Regions from separate parts of the Xanthobacter wiegelii genome, predicted to be linked through region 3. Evidence: riboswitches for the same ligand, from Rfam matches in the RefSeq annotation. Region 3 holds a riboswitch; each other region holds the start of a gene.
What was found. A riboswitch is a leader RNA that binds a small molecule or an ion and turns the genes downstream of it on or off. The one in region 3 is predicted to bind cobalamin.
Positions count from the first base shown of each region.

Region 1: another riboswitch for cobalamin. It lies ahead of V5F63_RS12255 (energy-coupling factor ABC transporter permease); the one in region 3 lies ahead of V5F63_RS17120 (DUF1636 family protein).
Region 2: another riboswitch for cobalamin. It lies ahead of V5F63_RS16470 (TonB-dependent receptor plug domain-containing protein); the one in region 3 lies ahead of V5F63_RS17120 (DUF1636 family protein).

Region 1 is NZ_CM195529.1:2,646,337-2,652,323, reverse strand. Features, by position in the region: gene V5F63_RS12270 (hypothetical protein) at 1-3,475, shown strand, start outside; gene V5F63_RS12265 (hypothetical protein) at 3,600-3,968, shown strand; gene V5F63_RS12260 (copper chaperone PCu(A)C) at 4,115-4,609, shown strand; cobalamin riboswitch at 4,712-4,955, shown strand; gene V5F63_RS12255 (energy-coupling factor ABC transporter permease) at 4,992-5,675, shown strand; gene V5F63_RS12250 (aldo/keto reductase) at 5,841-5,987, shown strand, end outside.
Region 2 is NZ_CM195529.1:3,532,920-3,538,906, forward strand. Features, by position in the region: gene V5F63_RS16460 (FecCD family ABC transporter permease) at 1-212, opposite strand, end outside; gene V5F63_RS16465 (ABC transporter substrate-binding protein) at 212-1,084, opposite strand; gene V5F63_RS16470 (TonB-dependent receptor plug domain-containing protein) at 1,140-3,125, opposite strand; cobalamin riboswitch at 3,232-3,429, opposite strand; gene V5F63_RS16475 (ABC transporter substrate-binding protein) at 3,759-4,979, shown strand; gene V5F63_RS16480 (branched-chain amino acid ABC transporter permease) at 5,285-5,987, shown strand, end outside.
Region 3 is NZ_CM195529.1:3,676,782-3,682,768, forward strand. Features, by position in the region: gene cobN (cobaltochelatase subunit CobN) at 1-172, opposite strand, end outside; gene cobW (cobalamin biosynthesis protein CobW) at 176-1,210, opposite strand; gene V5F63_RS17120 (DUF1636 family protein) at 1,207-1,677, opposite strand; cobalamin riboswitch at 1,749-1,949, opposite strand; gene V5F63_RS17125 (arsenate-mycothiol transferase ArsC) at 2,076-2,537, opposite strand; gene V5F63_RS17130 (UPF0262 family protein) at 2,544-3,041, opposite strand; gene hisD (histidinol dehydrogenase) at 3,055-4,347, opposite strand; gene V5F63_RS17140 (putative bifunctional diguanylate cyclase/phosphodiesterase) at 4,446-5,876, opposite strand.

The DNA.
Region 1 (5,987 bases), 1.0 Mb from region 3:
CGGCTATTCGGTGGCGGTCTACAACACCGGCAACATCTCGACCTCGGGCACGGGCGCCAGCGCCATCCTCGCCCAGTCGGTCGGCGGGGGCGGCGGCTTCGCCGGCAGCGCCCAGAATGCCACCAGCGGCCAGATCGCGGTGGGCGGCATTGTCGGCGGCACGGGCGGCAGCGGCGGCAATGGCGGCGGCGTCATCGTGTCCGCCCAGGCGGATGTCACCATCTCCACCACCGGCGGGGCAGCGGACGCCATCGTCGCCCAATCCATCGGCGGCTCCGGCGGCGTCGGTGGCGCGGGCAAGACCAAGGCGGACGGCAAGGGCGGCAACGGCTTCAGCCTGTCCGCCGCGGTGGGCGGCAGCGGCGGCTCGGGCGGCAACGGCGGCGCGGTCGAAGTGCTGTTCGGCAGTGGTGGCAACGCCCTCGTCGCGACCAGCGGCCACGATTCGGCGGGCATCCTCGCCCAGTCCATCGGCGGGGGCGGCGGGAAGGCCTCTGTCGCCACCTCGACGAGCGGCTCCACCGGGGCCGCCAGCGTGGGCGCTACCCTCGGCGGCACCGGCGGCGGGGGCGGCAACGGCGGCAACGTGACCGTGACCGTGGATGGAAGGATCCAGTCGCTGGGCGCCGGCTCGGACGGCATTCTCGCCCAGTCCATCGGTGGCGGCGGCGGCAATGCGTCTGCGGCCAACAGCACCGCGAGCGGCGGCCAGAACACCGTGACCGCCACCCTGACGCTCGGCGGCGCCGGTGGCGTCGCGGGGAATGGCGAGACCGTCACGGTCAACCAGCAGGGCACCATCCTCACCAAAGGCGACCTGTCCAACGGCATCGTGCTCCAGTCCATCGGCGGCGGCGGCGGTCGGGCCTCGACGGTGGCGACGGATTCCGGGAACGGATCGTTCGCGGCCACCGTGGGCCTCGGCGCATCGGGCGGGGCGGGCGGCGCCGGCGGGGCGGTCTATGCGAACGTCTCCGGCGTCATCCAGACCTTCGGCGATGCCTCGATCGGCGTTTTGGCGCAGTCCATCGGCGGCGGCGGCGGCATCGCCGCGACCAGTTCATCGGCGACGGGCGGCAGCCATTCGGTGGCGCTGACTTTGGGCGGCGATGGCGGCAGCGGCAGCACGGGCGGTCTGGTCACCATCGATCTTTGGTCCACCTCGGTGATCCGGACCTCCGGCACCAATGCGTTCGGCGTCCTCGCCCAGTCGATCGGCGGCGGCGGCGGAATGGGTGGCACCGCCTCCTCGGACGCGACGGCCGCCGTGGCGTTCGGCGGCGGGGCTGGAAGCGGCGGCAATGGCGGCGACATCTATGCCCTCGCCGCCGGAACCATCGTGACCAGCGGGCAGGGCGCCTCCGCCATCTTCGCCCAGTCGGTGGGCGGCGGCGGCGGCATCGGCGGCTCCGCGGCGAGCGCTGCCTTCTCCCTTCAGGACGGCATTCAGGGCACCGGCGGCGGCAACGGGAACGGCGGCGCCGTGACAGTGACCGTCACCGGCGTCGCGAGCACCTCCGGCGCCAACGCACCGGCCATCGTCGCCCAGTCCATCGGCGGCGGCGGCGGCATGGCTGCGACGGCGGGCGGCGTCGGACTCGGCACCGCGGGCGGCTCGGGCACCGGCGGGCCGGTCACGGTGCTGGTTGCCGGCAGCGTCATCGCCACCGGCGACAATTCAGCCGGCATCTTCGCGCAAAGCCTCGGCCCGAGCGGAAACGGCCAGATCCAGATCCTTGTCGCCGACGGCGGCGTCGTGCGGGGCGGGGCGGGCACCTCGGCCATCGTGCTCTCGGGCGGCGAGCAGAACACGGTGACGATCGCGCAGGGCGGGACAGTGACCGGCCTCGGCGGCTCCGCCGTTCAAGCGGGCATTGGCGACGACACGGTCATCAACAAGGGCACGCTCAACGGCAGCGTCGATCTCGGCGGCGGCACCAATGGCCTCATCAACGAGACCGGCGCCACCTTCAATTCCGGTACCCTTGTCAGCGCCACATCGGACACGGGGCCGACCCTGCGGAGCGCGGGACTTTCGGCGCCGGGTTTCACCAACCACGGCACCGTCAACCCTGGCGGCCTGGGGGTGATTGCGACCACCAATGTCGCCGGAGGCATCGGCTCCGATGGCGTGCTTCAGGTGGACGTGGATTCGGCCTCCGCCCGCCACGACCAGATCCGCGTGGTCGGCGGCGCGACCATCAGCGGCACAATCGATCCGCGCGCGTCCAGCATCGCGCCTCAGGACAGCTACACCATCCTGGTGGCCGACCAGCTCACCGGCACCGCCGTCGCCAAGGACAGCGGGCTCGCCTACAGCTGGGCCGTTCATGCGGACGCCACCTCACTCACCATCAGTCCCATCGCGCACTTCCTGCCGCAGGGCATCTGGCTGTCGTCAAACGAGGCCTCAGTCGGCGGTGGCCTTCAGCGAGTGTGGGACACCGGCGATATCGGCGGCATGTCCAAGGTGTTCAACGGCCTCATCGACGTGAGTTCGCCGCTCGCCTACCAGAGCGCGCTGGGCCAGCTCTCCCCGCAGTTGCTGCAGGCGCCGGCCGGGCTGCGCATCGGCGAGAGCCAGGCCTTCCTCGACCGCACCATGAGCTGCCCGGTCTTCGTGGCGCAGAGCACCCAGCTGAGGGAGGACAATTGCGCCTGGGCGCGCATCATCTACGACCGCACCAGCCAGTCCACCACGGCGCAGATGGCGGGCTTCGCCTCGGACAGCGTGATCTTCCAGGCCGGCGTGCAGCGCGAGCTTGCCACCGACTGGTTCCTCGCCTTGTCCGGCGCCTACCAGCAGTCCTCGGTCTCCAGCACCAGCGGCTGGTTCTCGTCGAGCGGCAACGGCGGCGATATCGGCGTCGCCTTGAAATACCAGACCGGCCCCTGGCTGTTCTCGGCCGCGCTCGATGCCGGCTGGGTGTCCTACGACAACACGCGCATCATCGGCCTCGCGGGCGGGCAGGCCACAAGCACGTCCGATGTCTACAACCTCACCGGCCGGCTGCGGGCAGCCTATGAGTTCACCTACTCCAACTTCTACGTCCGTCCGCGCGTGGACCTCGATGTGGTGCATGTGGAGATGCCGGCCTTCACCGAAATGGGCCTGACGGGCGCGGAGCTGGCGTTGCAGGCCTCAAGCCTCACCACCTTCATCGCCACGCCGGCGGTGGAGTTCGGCGGCCGGATCGACCTGCCGGACGGCATCGTCCTGCGGCCCTACATGACCCTCGGCGCCTCCTTCGCCTCCAACGACGCGTGGCAGACCTCCGCCCGCTTCCTGTGGGCGCCGCTCTCCGCCGGCAGCTTCACCACCACCACGCCGATCCCCAACGTGCTCGGTAATCTGGACCTCGGCCTTCAGGCCGTGACCCGCGACAATCTGGAACTCAAGCTGGAGTACGGGCTCAACGTGGGCCAGGACTTCGTGTCGCAAAGGGGCGTGGCGCGGCTCGCCATCCACTTCTGAGGGGCGTGGCCAGGGGCAGGGGGCCGACGCCGCGTGGCGGCGGATGACTTTCCACGCCGCGCCGTTAACATGCCGGCCCATGGTCGAGGTTCGGGAGCGACGGGTGGCGCACTGGCGGAGGGCAATGTGGATACGCGGCGCGCTCAGCGTCGTGCTCGCCTATGCCTTCCTTTTGCAGCTGGTGGTCGCCGGTCTGGCCTTCGATCGCTCCGGCGCCATGGACATGGCTGCCGGCACCGATGGCAGCGTCCTGTGCATCGGCACGGCCGACGGGCAGGGTGGCGATCCGTCCATGCCGCGGGCGGACCATTCCGTCTGCTGCGCCTTATGCGCCGGCCATTCTCCAGCCCCGTTGCTGCCCGCCGTCGCCGGGGCGGGGATGCCGGTTGCTTCGGATCATCGACCGGGCGCCCTTCCGCTCGCCGGCATCGAGGGGACGGGCCGTGACCGGCGCGAGCCGCGTTCGTCCCAGGGACCGCCGCTGGCTGGCTGACGCTGTCTCGCGTCCTTTCCTTTAGCCGTTATGGGTCTCCGCGCACCCCGATGCGCTGGCACCGCGCCGCGCGCGATCCCTTTCATCCAGCCCTTCACTCCATCCCGCCGAGCGGCAGCAGCCCCCGGCGCCATGCAGGAGCACACATGTCCATCTTTCACCTCACCCGCCGCACCATCATCGCCGCCGCCATCGCCACCGCGGCGCTGGCCGGCGCCGCCGTCGCGCATGACTTCAAGGCCGGGTCCCTGCAGATCGACCATCCATGGTCGCGCGCCACGCCCGGCGGCGCCACCGTCGCCGGCGGCTATCTCGTGGTGAAGAACACGGGAACCGCCCCCGACCGCCTCGTCGCCGCCACCGCGCCCTTCGCCGGGCGCGTGGAAATCCACGAAATGAGCATGAAGGACGGCGTGATGGTGATGCGCCCCCTGCCGGACGGTCTCGCCATTCCGGCCGGGGGCAGCCTCGAGCTGAAGCCCGGCGGCTACCACATCATGTTCCTCGACCTGAAGGCCCCGCTGAAGGAGGGCACGCTGGTGGACGGCACGCTGACCTTCGAGAAGGCGGGCACCGTCCCTGTTCAGTTCAAGGTGGAGGGCATGGGCGCTCAGGGCGGCGGCGCCCACTCCAGCCACTGACGCGGAGCTTCCCGCCCCGAGCGGCAGGATGCGCGCCCGGCGAAGGCCACGGCGCGCGTCCCACTGCTACGGGATTGCTTGACAGGGCGGCGGCGTTCGGTGCCTGCTGCGCTTGCGAACGGTGCTCCGGCTGCCTCGGCATCCGGAGTGAAACGGGAATGGGGTAGGGCGGGATTGCGCGGAGAATCATCCGCGAGATCCGGCCGAAGCCTCAACCGCCCCCGCGACTGTAAGCGGCGAGCGATCTTCCAGCATGCCACTGGCCACAGCCCTTCGGGCCGGCCGGGAAGGCGGGGGTGAGCGTAGACCCGCGAGTCAGGAGACCGGCCGGTCGCATGATGAACCCCTCGGGCCGTCGGGTGAGACGGCAACGGAGACGAACATGCATATCGAACCCGGACTCGTGGACGGGGCCAAGATCGGCCTCAGCTATGTCACGGCGGCCGCCGCCGGCGGCTACGCCCTCAAGCTTGCCTATGAGGCGGCGCGTGAGCGCGGCGTCCTCTCGCTGGCGGGCCGCACCCTCGCCACCACCGCCCTCGTCTTCTCCTTCTTCGAGGTTCTGCCGCACTATCCGGTGGGTGTCTCGGAAGTGCACCTCATCCTCGGCTCGACCCTGTTCCTGATGTTCGGCGCGGCTCCGGCGGCCCTTGGCCTCGCCTTCGGCCTGCTCGTCCAGGGCCTGTTCTTCGCGCCGTTCGACCTGCCCCAGTACGGCATGAACGTGACCACGCTGCTGGTGCCGCTGTTCGGCGTCGCCGCCGTCGCGCGCCGCATCGTCGCGCCGGGCACGCCCTACGTAGAGCTGAAGTACGGCCAGGCGCTCGCCCTCTCCACCACCTATCAGGCCGGCATCGTCGGCTGGGTGGCGTTCTGGGCCATCTATGGCCAGGGCTTCGCGGCGGAGAACGTCGCGTCGGTGGCGACGTTCGGCGGCGCGTACCTGCTCGTCATCATCGTCGAGCCGCTTGTGGACCTCGCTGTCCTCGCCGCCGCCAAGGCGCTGCATGGTGCCTTCAAGGGCGGCAGCCCGCTGCTGGAGCGCCGGCTCTACGACGCGGCCTGATCGCGTTTTTTTAGAGAGAAGACGAACGCCGGCGGTGCTCCCGCTGGCGTTCTGCGTTTCGGGGCGGGGGCCAAGACGGTCGGAGCACTCTCTGGACCGCGCTCACGCAGCCGCTATGGTCGCCCCAAAACGGCCAGCGGCCAGTTGAATGCCAAGGAACCGGCAATGAGCAAGACCGTGACCCTTCCCAGCGGCGAGACGGTGCCCGCCCTCGGCCAGGGCACCTGGTACATGGGCGAGCGCTCCACCGCCCGCGTCGCGGAGGCGAACGCGCTCCGGCGCGGGATCGACCTCGGCCTGACCCTTATCGAC
Region 2 (5,987 bases), 140 kb from region 3:
CCGGTGAGGCCGAGGCTGAAGCCCACCGCCGCGCCGAGGATGGCGCGCGGCAGGCGCAGCTCCGACAGCACCAGCGCGGCCACGCTCGGCCGGCCGGCGAGGAGATCACCGAAGGCAGCGCCAAGGTCGAGCGGGGCATAGCCCACCGCCACCGAGGCGCAGAACAGCAGCAGCACCAGAAGGCCGAGGCCGAGGACGACGCGCGAGGGCATCAGCGCGTCCCCTCGGCGGCGGCGTGGTGCAGATGGGGAGGCCGCGCGGCGTCCGGCCCGGAGATGCGTGACCGCGCCTTCGCGAGCAGCGCCGCCGCCTCGGCAAGGTCCGGCCCGGCGCAGGTCCACAGCCTGAGCGGCAAAGCGAGCGTGCGGTCCTTGAAGGGGGCGAGAGCCGGATGGTGCAGCAGCGCGTCTGCCAGCGACGGCGGCGCCGCCTCATCAGCATTCACCACCACGAGGTCGGGCGCGGCGCGCACGATCTCCTCCAGCGCCAGCTGGCCCATCTTGTCCGTGGGCAGACGCGCGGCGAGGTTGGCGAGGCCGGCCTTCGCCATCAGTTCGTCCGCCAGAGAACCGCGCCCGGTGGTGAAGCCGTTGGGGCGCAGAACAACGGCGGTCGGGCGCTCGCCCGCGACCGGCGGCAGGCGCGCGAAGGCCGCTTCCATCTCCCGCACCATGGCCGCGCCCCGCTCCGGCACGCCGAGGCGTTCGGCCACCATGCGGATCTGGGCGTAGGCCTCGTCGAGCGTCTGCGGCTCGGCCAGTTCAAGCACCTCGAAGCCGAGTCGGCGCAGCATGGCGGTGGCGGTGCGCGTGGTGTAGGCGCCGGCCAGCGCCAGGTCCGGCTTCAGCGGCACCACCTCTTCCGCCAGCCCGCGATTGACCGGGACCGCGCGCGCAAGGTCCGCCACGTTGGACGAGAGCGGGTCGCGCGCCAGATGGGTGACGGAGAGCACCTGCCCGGCATCGGCGAGCCGGAGGGCCATTTCGTCCGTGCACAGGTTGAGCGAGACGACGCGGGGCCGGGCATGTGGCGGAACAGGGGCTTCCTCCGCCCGCGCCGGGGCGCAGGCGAGAAGAGCGGCCAAGAGAGCCGCCGGGAAAAGCCCGGCCGCCGCGAACCTCACCGTCTCACCATGCGCTTCACCATGTGAGCCTCACCCCGCCATAGGCGCCGAAGCCGGGGGCGAGGAAGCCGTTGGGGTTCTCGTAGGTCTGGTTGAACAGATTGTCGATGCGCCCGAACACGCTGGTGGCGGCATTGAGCCGGTAGTTCGCCGCCAGGTTCACCACCGTGTAGCCGGGCTGGTCGATGTAGTTCGACGTGAGGCGCACGATGTCCCACCAGGAGGAGGCATAGACGAGGCTCGCCGCCAGATCGAGCTCATCGGTGGGCCGCCAGCCGAGCGTCAGGCTCACCTTGTTGTTGGGCCGGCGCAGGGGATAGCAGGAGGTGGCGTCGATGGGCGCGCAGGCGGCGCCGAAGGGCTGGCCGGGCGGCACAGAACCCACCACGTCGGTGTAGGTGTAGTCCACCCGCGCGTCGATCCGGTCCGTCACCTTCACCGACACGAACGCCTCCACGCCCTGCGAGACGGCGCTGGAGATGTTGACGTTCTGGTACGTCACCGGATCGTAGCTGATGAGGTTGGTGATGGTGTTGTGGAAGTACGTCACCCCGAACAGCACCCGCTCCGCGAACGCCTTCTGTTCGAAGCCTAAATCCCAGCCCTCGCTCTCCTCCGGCTGGAGGCTCGCATTGCCATAATAGGGCGCGTAGAGCTGGTAGAGCGTGGGCGCCTTGAAGCCGGTGCCGTAGCTCGCCTTCAGCTTGGTGCCCGTCTCGTCGAACAGCAGCGCGGGGGCGAGGCGGTAGGTGGTGTGGTCGCCGAAGCTGTCGTCGCTGTCGTAGCGCACGTTGGCGGCGAAGAAGAGCCGGTTCCAGAGATTGCCCTGGTATTCGGCATAGACGCCCGTGTCGCCGGTGGAGGCGTCAACCGTGGTGTAGGCCGTGGAAGAGGTCATGGCCTCGTTCCGCCGCTCCGCGCCCACCAGCAGGTTCTGGCCAGGTGCGACAAGATAGTTGGAGCGCACGTAATAGACCTGCCGGTCGCCGTCATAGGTGCCGTTCACGTCCGGGTTCGGCCCCACCGTGGGGCTCGACGAGGTCATCTCGCTCGCGCCGAATGTGGTGACGAGGGCGCCATCGAACGCGGTCCACACGCCCTCCCCCTTGGTGAAGAACATGCCCGTATAGGACGTGGAGCGCAGCGCCGCGGGAAGGCCGGCATAGGTGGGCGGGGGAAAAGTATCCGGCGTGAAGGCGAGGCTGGTGTCGATGTAGCGCGCGACGAAATTCACCGCGAGCGTCTCGGTGGCCTGCCAGTCGAGCCGGGTGGAGTAGGTCCAGTTGTCATAGGCATTGGGATTGCGCGGCCAGAAGGGCGGGGCAATGTTCTGCGGCGTCACCGGAATATCGGTGGAGGAGAAGTGGGTGACGTTGAACGAATAGGCCAGCTTCTCGGTGGAGCCGGTGAGGCTCGCATACTGGTTGAACGTGCCGAGCGCGCCGCCCTCCACATAGGCCGACACCTTGGGCGGCCCCTCGCCCTTCTTGGTGGTGATGGAGATGACGCCGCCGATGGCGTCCGAGCCGTAGAGGCCGGATTGCGGGCCGCGGAGCACCTCCACGCGTTCGAGATCGGAGGCGAGCAGCTTGCCGAAATCGAACGCGCCGTTGGTGGCGGCCGGATTGCCGGCGTCGATGCCGTCGATCAGCACCTTCACATGGTTGGAATTGGTGCCCCGGATGAACACCGAGGTGGTGCCCCCCGGCCCGCCGGTCTGCACCACGTTGAGACCGGGCAGGGATTGCAGAACGTCCGGCAAGGTGCGCTGCTGGTTGCGGGCGATGTCCTGCTCGGTGACGATGCTGACCGAACTCGCCACCTCGGTCTCGGGGGTGGGAATGCCGGTGGCGCTGACCACCAGTTCCGGCAGGTCGCCGGCATTCTGGTCGTCTGCATTCAGATTTTGGGTCTGGGCGAGCGCGGAGGGAACGCAGGCAAGAGCCAGCAGGGCCGCGGCCGGCAGCGCGCGGCGGGATCGGAACGGGAAAAGGGACGGCATGAGGAACTCGACGGCACGGGTGGTCCGTCACCGCGAACGAGGCATGCCCGGCCCTATCGGACCGGGACAAAACCGCCATCAGGAGAACCCCGCCCGATGTGCTCGCGCGTGACCACGGCTGACGGCAGGTCTCCTGGCTCGCGGGTCGCCGCCCTTGTGCCGCCTTCCCAGGCCTTGCGACCCAGTGGCTGATGGCAGAGGACTCGCCGCTTACAGTTGCGGGGGCAGCCGCGGCATATCCGGCAAGGCCGGAGCACCGCGTTCCCTTTTGATCCCTTGCGGGAACCGTCGCCACGACCATAGGCGGGGGCGGTCCCTCGCGTCAACGAATCCTTCGCATCTGCAAAAACTTGAACGCAACTGCGGAAAGACCTCGCGCAACCGCGAGCGTAGCGATCACATCTTGCGCTTTGCTTCACCAAACGCGTGGTCCGAAACCACCACCGCGCCGCAAATTCTGCATGCGACTGCCTGCAAAAACGGCACCAGCAAAGGCTCGACCCTCCTTCCGCTAGGTTATGGTAGCGCACGGTTCTCAATTCGCTTAAACGATTGAGAGCCGCCCCGTCCTGCGGGAGGGTGGGCACTACTAAAGTATAATAACCGAATAATCGGACACACAGGGAGTAGAAGATGCGACTGAGGAGCATGGTCGCGGCTTTGGCCGCAGGCGTTGCCGTTTTCGGGCTTGCCTTTTCCGGCGCAGCCTACGCCGCCGACCCCATCAAAATCGGACTCACCGGCCCCTTCACCGGCGGCTCGTCCTCCATGGGCGTGAGCATGCGCGACGGCGTGAAGCTCGCCGTGGATGAGGTGAACAAGGCCGGCGGCGTACTGGGCCGTCCCCTCCAGCTCGTCGAGCGTGACGACGAGGCCAAGAACGAGGTGGGCGTGCAGATCGCCCAGGAGCTCATCAACAAGGAAGGCGTCGTCGCCACCCTCGGCTACATCAACACCGGCGTGGCGCTGGCCTCCCAGCGCTTCTATCAGGAAGCCGAGATTCCGGTGATCAACAACGTGGCCACCGGCACCCTCATCTCCAAGCAGTTCGTGCCGCCGGACAACAAGAACAACTACATCTTCCGCACCTCCGCCAACGACGCCATCCAGAGCGCCATGATCGCCGACGAGGCGGTGAAGCGGCAGGGCTTCAAGAAGCCGGCCATCCTCGCCGACTCGACCAATTACGGCCAGCTCGGCCGCGCCGACCTCGTGAAGGCCCTCGCCACCATGGGCGTGAAGCCGGTCGCCGAAGAGAAGTTCAACATCGGCGACACCGACATGACCGCGCAGCTGCTGCGCGCCAAGGAGGCCGGCGCCGACGTGGTGCTGACCTACGCCATCGGCCCCGAACTGGCGCAGATCGCCAACGGCATGGCCAAGCTCGGCTGGAAGGTGCCCATGATCGGCTCGTGGACGCTCTCCATGGCCAATTTCATCGACACCGCCGGTGCCAACGGCAACGGCGCGATGATGCCGCAGACCTTCATCCAGCTGCCGGACACCCCCAAGCGCAAGGCCTTCATCGAGGCCTATCAGGCCGCCTACAAGATCGATCGCATGCCCTCGCCGGTCTCGGCCGCGCAGGGCTATGATTCGGTGCTGCTGCTCGCCGCCGCCATCAAGCAGGCGGGCTCCACCGACGGCCGCAAGGTCCGCGAGGCGCTGGAAAACCTCAGCACCAAGGTCGAGGGCGTGGTCACCGTCTACGACAAGCCCTTCTCCGCCACCGACCACGAGGCCATCACCGCCAACATCCCGGTGTTCGGCCTCGTGAAGGACGGCCGCGTGGTCGCCGCCCACCCCGAAGACATCGCCGGCGACAAGGCGGTGCGGGTGAAGGCGAAGAACTGAGGCTGACCGGGCCGCGTCCATTAGCTGACCCGGCCATTTTGTGCGCCGTCATCCCCCGGCTTGTCCGGGGGATCCACGGGGTGACCTGGCGGCCTGCGAAGTAACAAAGAGCTGACCAGGCGGCGAAGTGGATGCCCCGGACGAGCCGGGGCATGACGGAACTGGGTGGGGTGTCGGTTCATAACCCGCCCCTCTCCCCATCCTTCACCCCACACCATTCGGATCGCCGCGCCATCGAGCACGGCGGCCGGTTCGCCCGGAACCCTGCCGTGACGCGGGGGCCGCGCCCCCTTCCGGAGATCGTCATGAACGTCCTCTCGCAGCTCATCGTGAGCGGCATCGCCGTGGGCATGATCTACGGCGTCATCGCCTTCAGCTATCAGCTCACCTTCGCCACCTCGAAGACCCTGAACTTCGGCCAGGGCGAGGCCCTGATGCTGGGCGCGCTGGTGGGCCTCACCACCATCAATTTCCTCATCGGCCAGGCGCTCGGCACCCTGTGGGCCTACCTGCTCATGCTGCCCATCGTCTTCGCCTTCGGCCTCGCGCAGGGCGCGGTGGTGGAATGGCTCGGCGTGCGGCAGGCGGTGAAGGCGAAGTCGGAAGCCGGCTGGATCATGGCGACCATCGCGCTGGGCATCATCTTCCGCAACCTCGCCGAGAACATCTGGGGCCGCGACGCGCTGCGCTTCCCCTCCCCGCTGCCGGAGGCGGCGCTCACCATCGGGCCGGTGCGCATCCAGCCCATGGAGATCGCCATCGTCATCGGCGCGCTCGCCATCATGCTGGCGGTGGAAATCTTCAACCGGCGGTCCATCTTCGGCAAGGCCGTGGTGGCCACCGCCAATGACCGCGACGCGGCGGGCCTGATGGGCATCGACACGCGGCGCGTCATCACCTTCTCCTACGCACTCTCTTCCATGACCGCGGCCTTCGCCGGCGTGCTCATCGCCCCCGTCACCCTCACCGGCGCCACCATGGGCGCGGTGCTGGGGCTGAAGGCGTTCG
Region 3 (5,987 bases):
GCGCGAGGCGCAGGCTCGGAACCGCATCGCCGCGCGCCCGCCAGGCGGCGGACAGGCCGATGAGATCGCTGTCGGTGAAGGAGAGGGCCACCATGTCGCCGGGCGGCTGGGCGAGGTCGACCGGCTCGGCCAACTCCTCCAGGCTCGTCGATGTGGTGGCGAGGATGTGCATGGCCTAGCCGAGGATGGCCTGTTCCACGGCCGCGCGATCGAAGCCCTTGAGGCCGATCACCACCAGCGCCCCGCGCCGTGCCTCGCCCGCATTCCATGCGCGATCGAAATGGTGCGACACGCGCGGGCCGACGCCCTGCACCAGCAGGCGCAGCGGCTTGCCTTCCACGGCGGCGAAGCCCTTCACGCGCAGCACGTCCGGCGTCTCGGCCGCCTTCACCACGCGGGCGGCCAGCGCGGCGGGATCGGCGATCTCGGGCAGAGCGAGGACGATGCTCTCGAACTCGTCGTGGTCGTGGTCTTCCTCATCGTCGTGGTGGGTGCGGCGGGCATCGATAACATCCTCCGCGCCGACGCCGAGACCGAGCAGCACCGCCAGATCCACCCTGCCGCCGGAGGCCCGCACCAGCTTCACCGCGCGCGGCAGGGCGCCGGCCACCGCCTTCTCGGCGGCGGCGAAACCGGCCGCGTCCAAGAGGTCGGACTTGGAGAGCACGACGAGATCGGCGCAAGCGATCTGGTCCTCGAACACCTCTTCCACCGGGTCGTCATGATCGAGGCTCTCATCCCCGGCCCTTTGCGCATCGAGCGCGGCGAGATCGGGCGCGACGCGGCCTTCGGCCAGCGCCGGGCCATCCACCACGGCGATCACGCCATCCACCGTCACCCGGCCCTTGATGGCCGGCCACTGGAAGGCCTGCACCAGGGGCTTGGGCAAAGCGAGGCCGGAGGTCTCGATGAGAATGTGGTCCACTCTCGGCGCGCGGGCGAGGATCTGGTCCAGCGCCGGCACGAAATCATCCGCCACGGTGCAGCAGAGGCAGCCGTTGGCGAGTTCCACGATGCTGGTCTCGTCGCAGCTCTCGATGCCGCAGCCCTTCAGGATTTCGCCGTCGATGCCCACGTCACCGAACTCGTTGACGATGACCGCGAGGCGCTTGCCGCCGGCATTCTCGAGCACATGGCGGATCAGCGTCGTCTTCCCGGCGCCGAGGAAGCCGGTGACGATGGTGCAGGGCACGCGGGCGAGCGAGGTCATCGGGTCTCCTTGGGAAGGGAAAGCGGGGGAATGCGCGCGACCATGCCGCGCTTGAGCTCGTCCGGCCGGCCGCGCCATGGCATCAGGCCGTCCTGCGAGCCGGCGAGAAGCGCAGCGCCGGCGAGAAGGTCGGCGGCGCTGTCGGGGGAAAGGTCGCCGAACACATAGGTCCAGCCGTCGCGGCGGACCATGGCGGCGGACAGCGCGCGCTTGCAATTGGCGAGGCAAGAGACGCCCACGACCGCGACGCCGTCGGAGACGGTGGCCGCACAGGCGGAGGCGAGGAGGCGCGCGCCGTCGCGCTCGGCGTCGGGCGGGGCGTCGTTGCCGGGGGCGCGGCAGGTCGTGCAGATGAGGAGGGTGACGGCGGGAGCGGTATCGCGCGCGGCTTCAGGCGCGCAGCCGGATTCCAGGCTTTCAGCGCCCGGCTCGGGTGACGTGCTGTCGGGAATCGCGCTGCGCTCCACCGGCCGGTCCACGGGTGCGAGCGCCCACGCGTGCGGGCTCGAAGGGACGCAGAACCGGAGCACCCCGCCCGGCGCGGACCTCGTCGAAGGCAGGTCTCCTGGCTCGCGGATCACCGCCCCTGCCGCCTTCCCGGATAACTCCAGTGGCGTCTGGCAGGGGCTCACCGCCGACAGTTGCGGGGGCAGCCGCGGCATTGGAGGGTATTCACCTCCGCACCGCATTCCCTTTTTCGCCCGTGTGGGAACACGGGACCTTCGACGCCGCCACTAAAGGCAGGGCGGGCGGGATTGTCAAATGAGGGACGGGAACCACGTTCGCACGTCGGACAGCAACGGCGCAGCCGGAGCGGCAGCCGTGCACCGGGCGCGCGGCGGTTCATCGGCCGGGCACCGCGCCTCTAGATCTGCCGGAACCGCGCCCGGATTCGCCGTTCCAGCTCGTCGCGCACCTGCCGGTAGGCGTCGAGGCGCTGCTCGCGGTTGCCGCCTTCGCCGGTGGGGTCTGGGGTGGGCCAATATTCCACCTTGAGGGCGTTGGTGCGGGTCAGCTCCAGCGCGCGGTGGTGGGCGTCGGGGGAGAGGGAGATGGCGAGGTCGAAATTCAGCCCCTCATACTCTTCCAGATCCTCGACGCTCTGCGGCCTGTGCTTCTTCACGTCGAGGCCGATCTCCTCCATCACCGCTGTGACGAAGGGATCGGCATCGCCGGCGATCACCCCGGCCGAGCCCACATAGACGGATTTGCCGAACAGATGCCGGGCGAGCGCGGACGCCATCACCGAGCGCACCACGTTCTGTCCGCACATGAAGAGAACCGATTGCGGCCGCGCTGAGCGCTGGGGCGCCGCAGGGGGCTCCATCGTCGCTCAGCCTTTCCAGTGCAGGGCGCAGATGAGCGTGAACAGGCGGCGGGCGGTGTCGAAATCCACCACCACCTTGCCGTCCAGGCGCTCCTGCAACAGCGTCGATCCCTCGTTGTGCAGGCCCCGCCGGCCCATGTCGATGGCCTCGATCTGGCTCGGCGAGGCGGTGCGGATGGCGTTGTAATAGCTCTCGCAGACCAGGAAATAGTCCTTCACCACCTTGCGGAAGGGGGTGAGAGAGAGGTGGTGCTGCACCACCTGATCGCCGCTCTCGCGCTTGACGTCCAGCACGAGGCGGTTGTCGGCGAGCGAGATGACGAGGCGGTAAGGCCCCTCCCCCGGATCGCCGCAGGGCATGAAGCTGTTGTCCTCGATGAGGTCCCAGATGGCGGTCGCGCGCTCGTGCTCGATGTCCGGGCTGCCGGCGTGGCCGATGGAGGCGTCGTCGAGGGTCACGGCGCAGAGGCGGGCCGTGGGGCTCCTCTCCGGCTTGTCGCTCATCGCTATTCCCCCGTCATCTGTTGCTGCGGATGGAGACGGACCGCCCGTGCGCGTCCAGCCGCTCCACGGCGGCGAGGCGCACGGCGGCCGGGCCGAGCTTTTCCAGCGCGTCGGCATCGAGCTTGAGGATGGACGTTCGCTTCATGAAGTCCAGCACGCCGAGCCCGGAGGAAAAGCGGGCCGAGCGGGCGGTGGGGAGCACGTGGTTGGTGCCGCCCACATAGTCGCCGATGGCCTCCGGGGTCCAGGCGCCGATGAAGATGGCGCCGGCGTGCCGCACCCTGGCGGCCAGCGCGTCGGCGTCCGCCGCGTGGATTTCCAGATGCTCCGGCGCGATCCGGTCCACCAGCGGGATGGCGTCGGCGAGGCTGTCCACCAGGAAGATGGCGCCATGGTCGCGCCAGGAGGCGGAGGCGATCGCGGCGCGCGGCAGGGTGGCGAGCATGCCCTCCACCGCCTGTTCCACCCGGTCCGCCAGCTCCGGCGAATTGGTGATGAGGATGGACTGGGCGGCGGTGTCATGCTCCGCCTGGGCAAGGAGGTCGGCGGCGATGAAATCCGCGCTCGCGTCGCCGTCGGCGAGGATCAGCACCTCGGAGGGGCCGGCCACCATGTCGATACCGACCTTGCCGAACACCTGCCGCTTGGCCGCCGCCACGAAGGCGTTGCCGGGGCCGACGATCTTGTCCACCGGACGGATGGTCTCCGTCCCGTAGGCGAGCGCCGCCACCGCCTGCGCCCCGCCCACGCGATAGACCTCGTGCACCCCGGCGAGCCGGGCGGCCGCAAGCACCAGCGGCGCGATCACGCCGTCCGGCGCCGGCACCACCATGACGATGCGCGGCACGCCAGCCACCTGCGCCGGCACCGCATTCATCAGCACGGATGACGGATAGGCGGCGGTACCACCGGGCACGTAGAGGCCCACGGCATCCACGCTGGTCCAGCGATGGCCGAGGGTGACGCCGGCGGCGTCCACATAGGTCTCGTCCGTTGGCTTCTGGCGGGCGTGGTGCGCCTCGATGCGGGCCTTGGCGAAGTCCAGCGCCGCGCGGGTCTCTTCCGGGATGGAGGCGAGGGCCGCGTCCAGCTCGGCGTCGCTCACCTTGATGCCGAGGGCGTCGAGGTCCACCCGGTCGAAGGTGCGCGACAGGTCCACCAACGCCCGGTCGCCGCGGGCGCGGACATCGGCGATGATGGCGGACACCTTGTCCTGCACGTCCACGGACGCCTCGCGCTTGGAGCCGAGGAAGTCGATGAAGCGCTCGGGAAAGTCGGGCTGGGAAAGAGTGAGGCGGATCGGCATGCCGCCTTGCTAGAGCAGGTTCGCGCGCGAGGGAAGCCCCAAGCGGTGCAGCCGCCGTGCATCGGCCCTCGCCGCGCAACCGGGCGCGGTGCGGAGGGTCAACGGGCGGCGCGGAAGGCCTCCTGGGGCCAGAGCGGCCGGGCGAACAGGTAGCCCTGCGCGAGCTCGCAGCCCTGGCTCAGGAGAAAGTTGGCCTCCTCGCGGGTCTCGACACCCTCCGCCACGGTGGTCAGATCCAGCGCCCGGCCGAGGCTGAGCATGGAGGTGATGATCTTGCTGCTCTGCGCCTCTGTGGCGATGCGCCGCGTGAAGGATCGGTCGATCTTGATCTTGTCGATGGGCAGCTCGTTGAGATGGCGCAGGCTGGAAAAGCCGGTGCCGAAATCGTCGAGGGAGATGCGCACTCCGGCCTGCTTGAAGGCCGCAAGGGTGCTGCGCGCGGTTTCGAAATCGGCCAGAAGGCCCGTCTCGGTGATTTCCAGCTCGATCTGGTGGGGCGGAATGTTCATCTGCGCGAAGAGCGCAAGGGTGCGAAACGGAAGGCGTGGATCCGCCAGTTGGACCGGGGAGAGGTTCACGGCCACCGGCAGCTGTGTCGGCCAGGTGGCGAGGTCATTCCCCACCCGGCGCAGCATGGCGGTGAACAGCGCATCGATCAGGCCCTCATCCTCCGCGATGGGGATGAAGTCCACCGGACCAAGGAGGCCACGCTCGGGATGCCGCCAGCGCGCCAGCGCCTCGAATCCCGCCGTCTCGCCCGTCGCGAGCCTGACCACCGGCTGGTACTGGGCGACGATCTCGCCGGATTCCAGGCCGGCCCTGAGCTCGGCCTCGATTTCGCGTCGCGCCCGTCCGCGCGCGTCGAGGTCGGAATCATAGAGCGCATAGCGGTCCTTGCCTGCGGCCTTGGCCTGGCGAAGGGCCTTTTCGGCGGATTGCAGGAGCACGGACGGCGACGACCCGTCGCGGGGGTATTTGCTGATGCCGATGCTGGCGGTGATCTCAACTTCGGCGCCATGACAATCGAACGGCTCGCGCAGGCGCGACAGCAGACGGCTCGCCATTCGAAAGAGCGCATCGGTCTCATCAGCCCCCATCGGGAACAGGATGGCGAACTCGGCGCTTCCCAGCCGGGCGACCATGCCATCGCGACGCGGGGTGGAAACGAGGCGCGCCGCCACCTGGCGCAGGAGATCGTCACCGGCGACATGTCCGTGCTGCTCGTTCACCCCGCGCATCATGTCCACGTCCACCACAAGGAGCGCGAGACGCGTGCCCTTGCCCCAGGCCGCCTTCAGCTCCCGGCTGAATTCCTGCTCGAACTGCATGCGGTTGGCGATGCCGGTGAGACTGTCGAATGCGGAGGCATCGTCCGCCTCCTTCTGCGTCGCCCGCTGCCGGACCACGAGCCTGCGCAGCCGGCGTTCGCGGACGATCAGGATCGTGATGAGAACGAGTGTCGCGACAGCCCATCCGGCGAATACTTCATCGAGATACCAGACTTCATGCCTGGACCCCAGCGAAAACAAAGGATGAAAAATGTCCAAATGGAGGAGGGCAAAATAAGAGGCGATGGATACGAGGATTATGCTGCCATAAGTCAGGATCGAACGACGACTGGTCGCATTATTTGAAGTGCC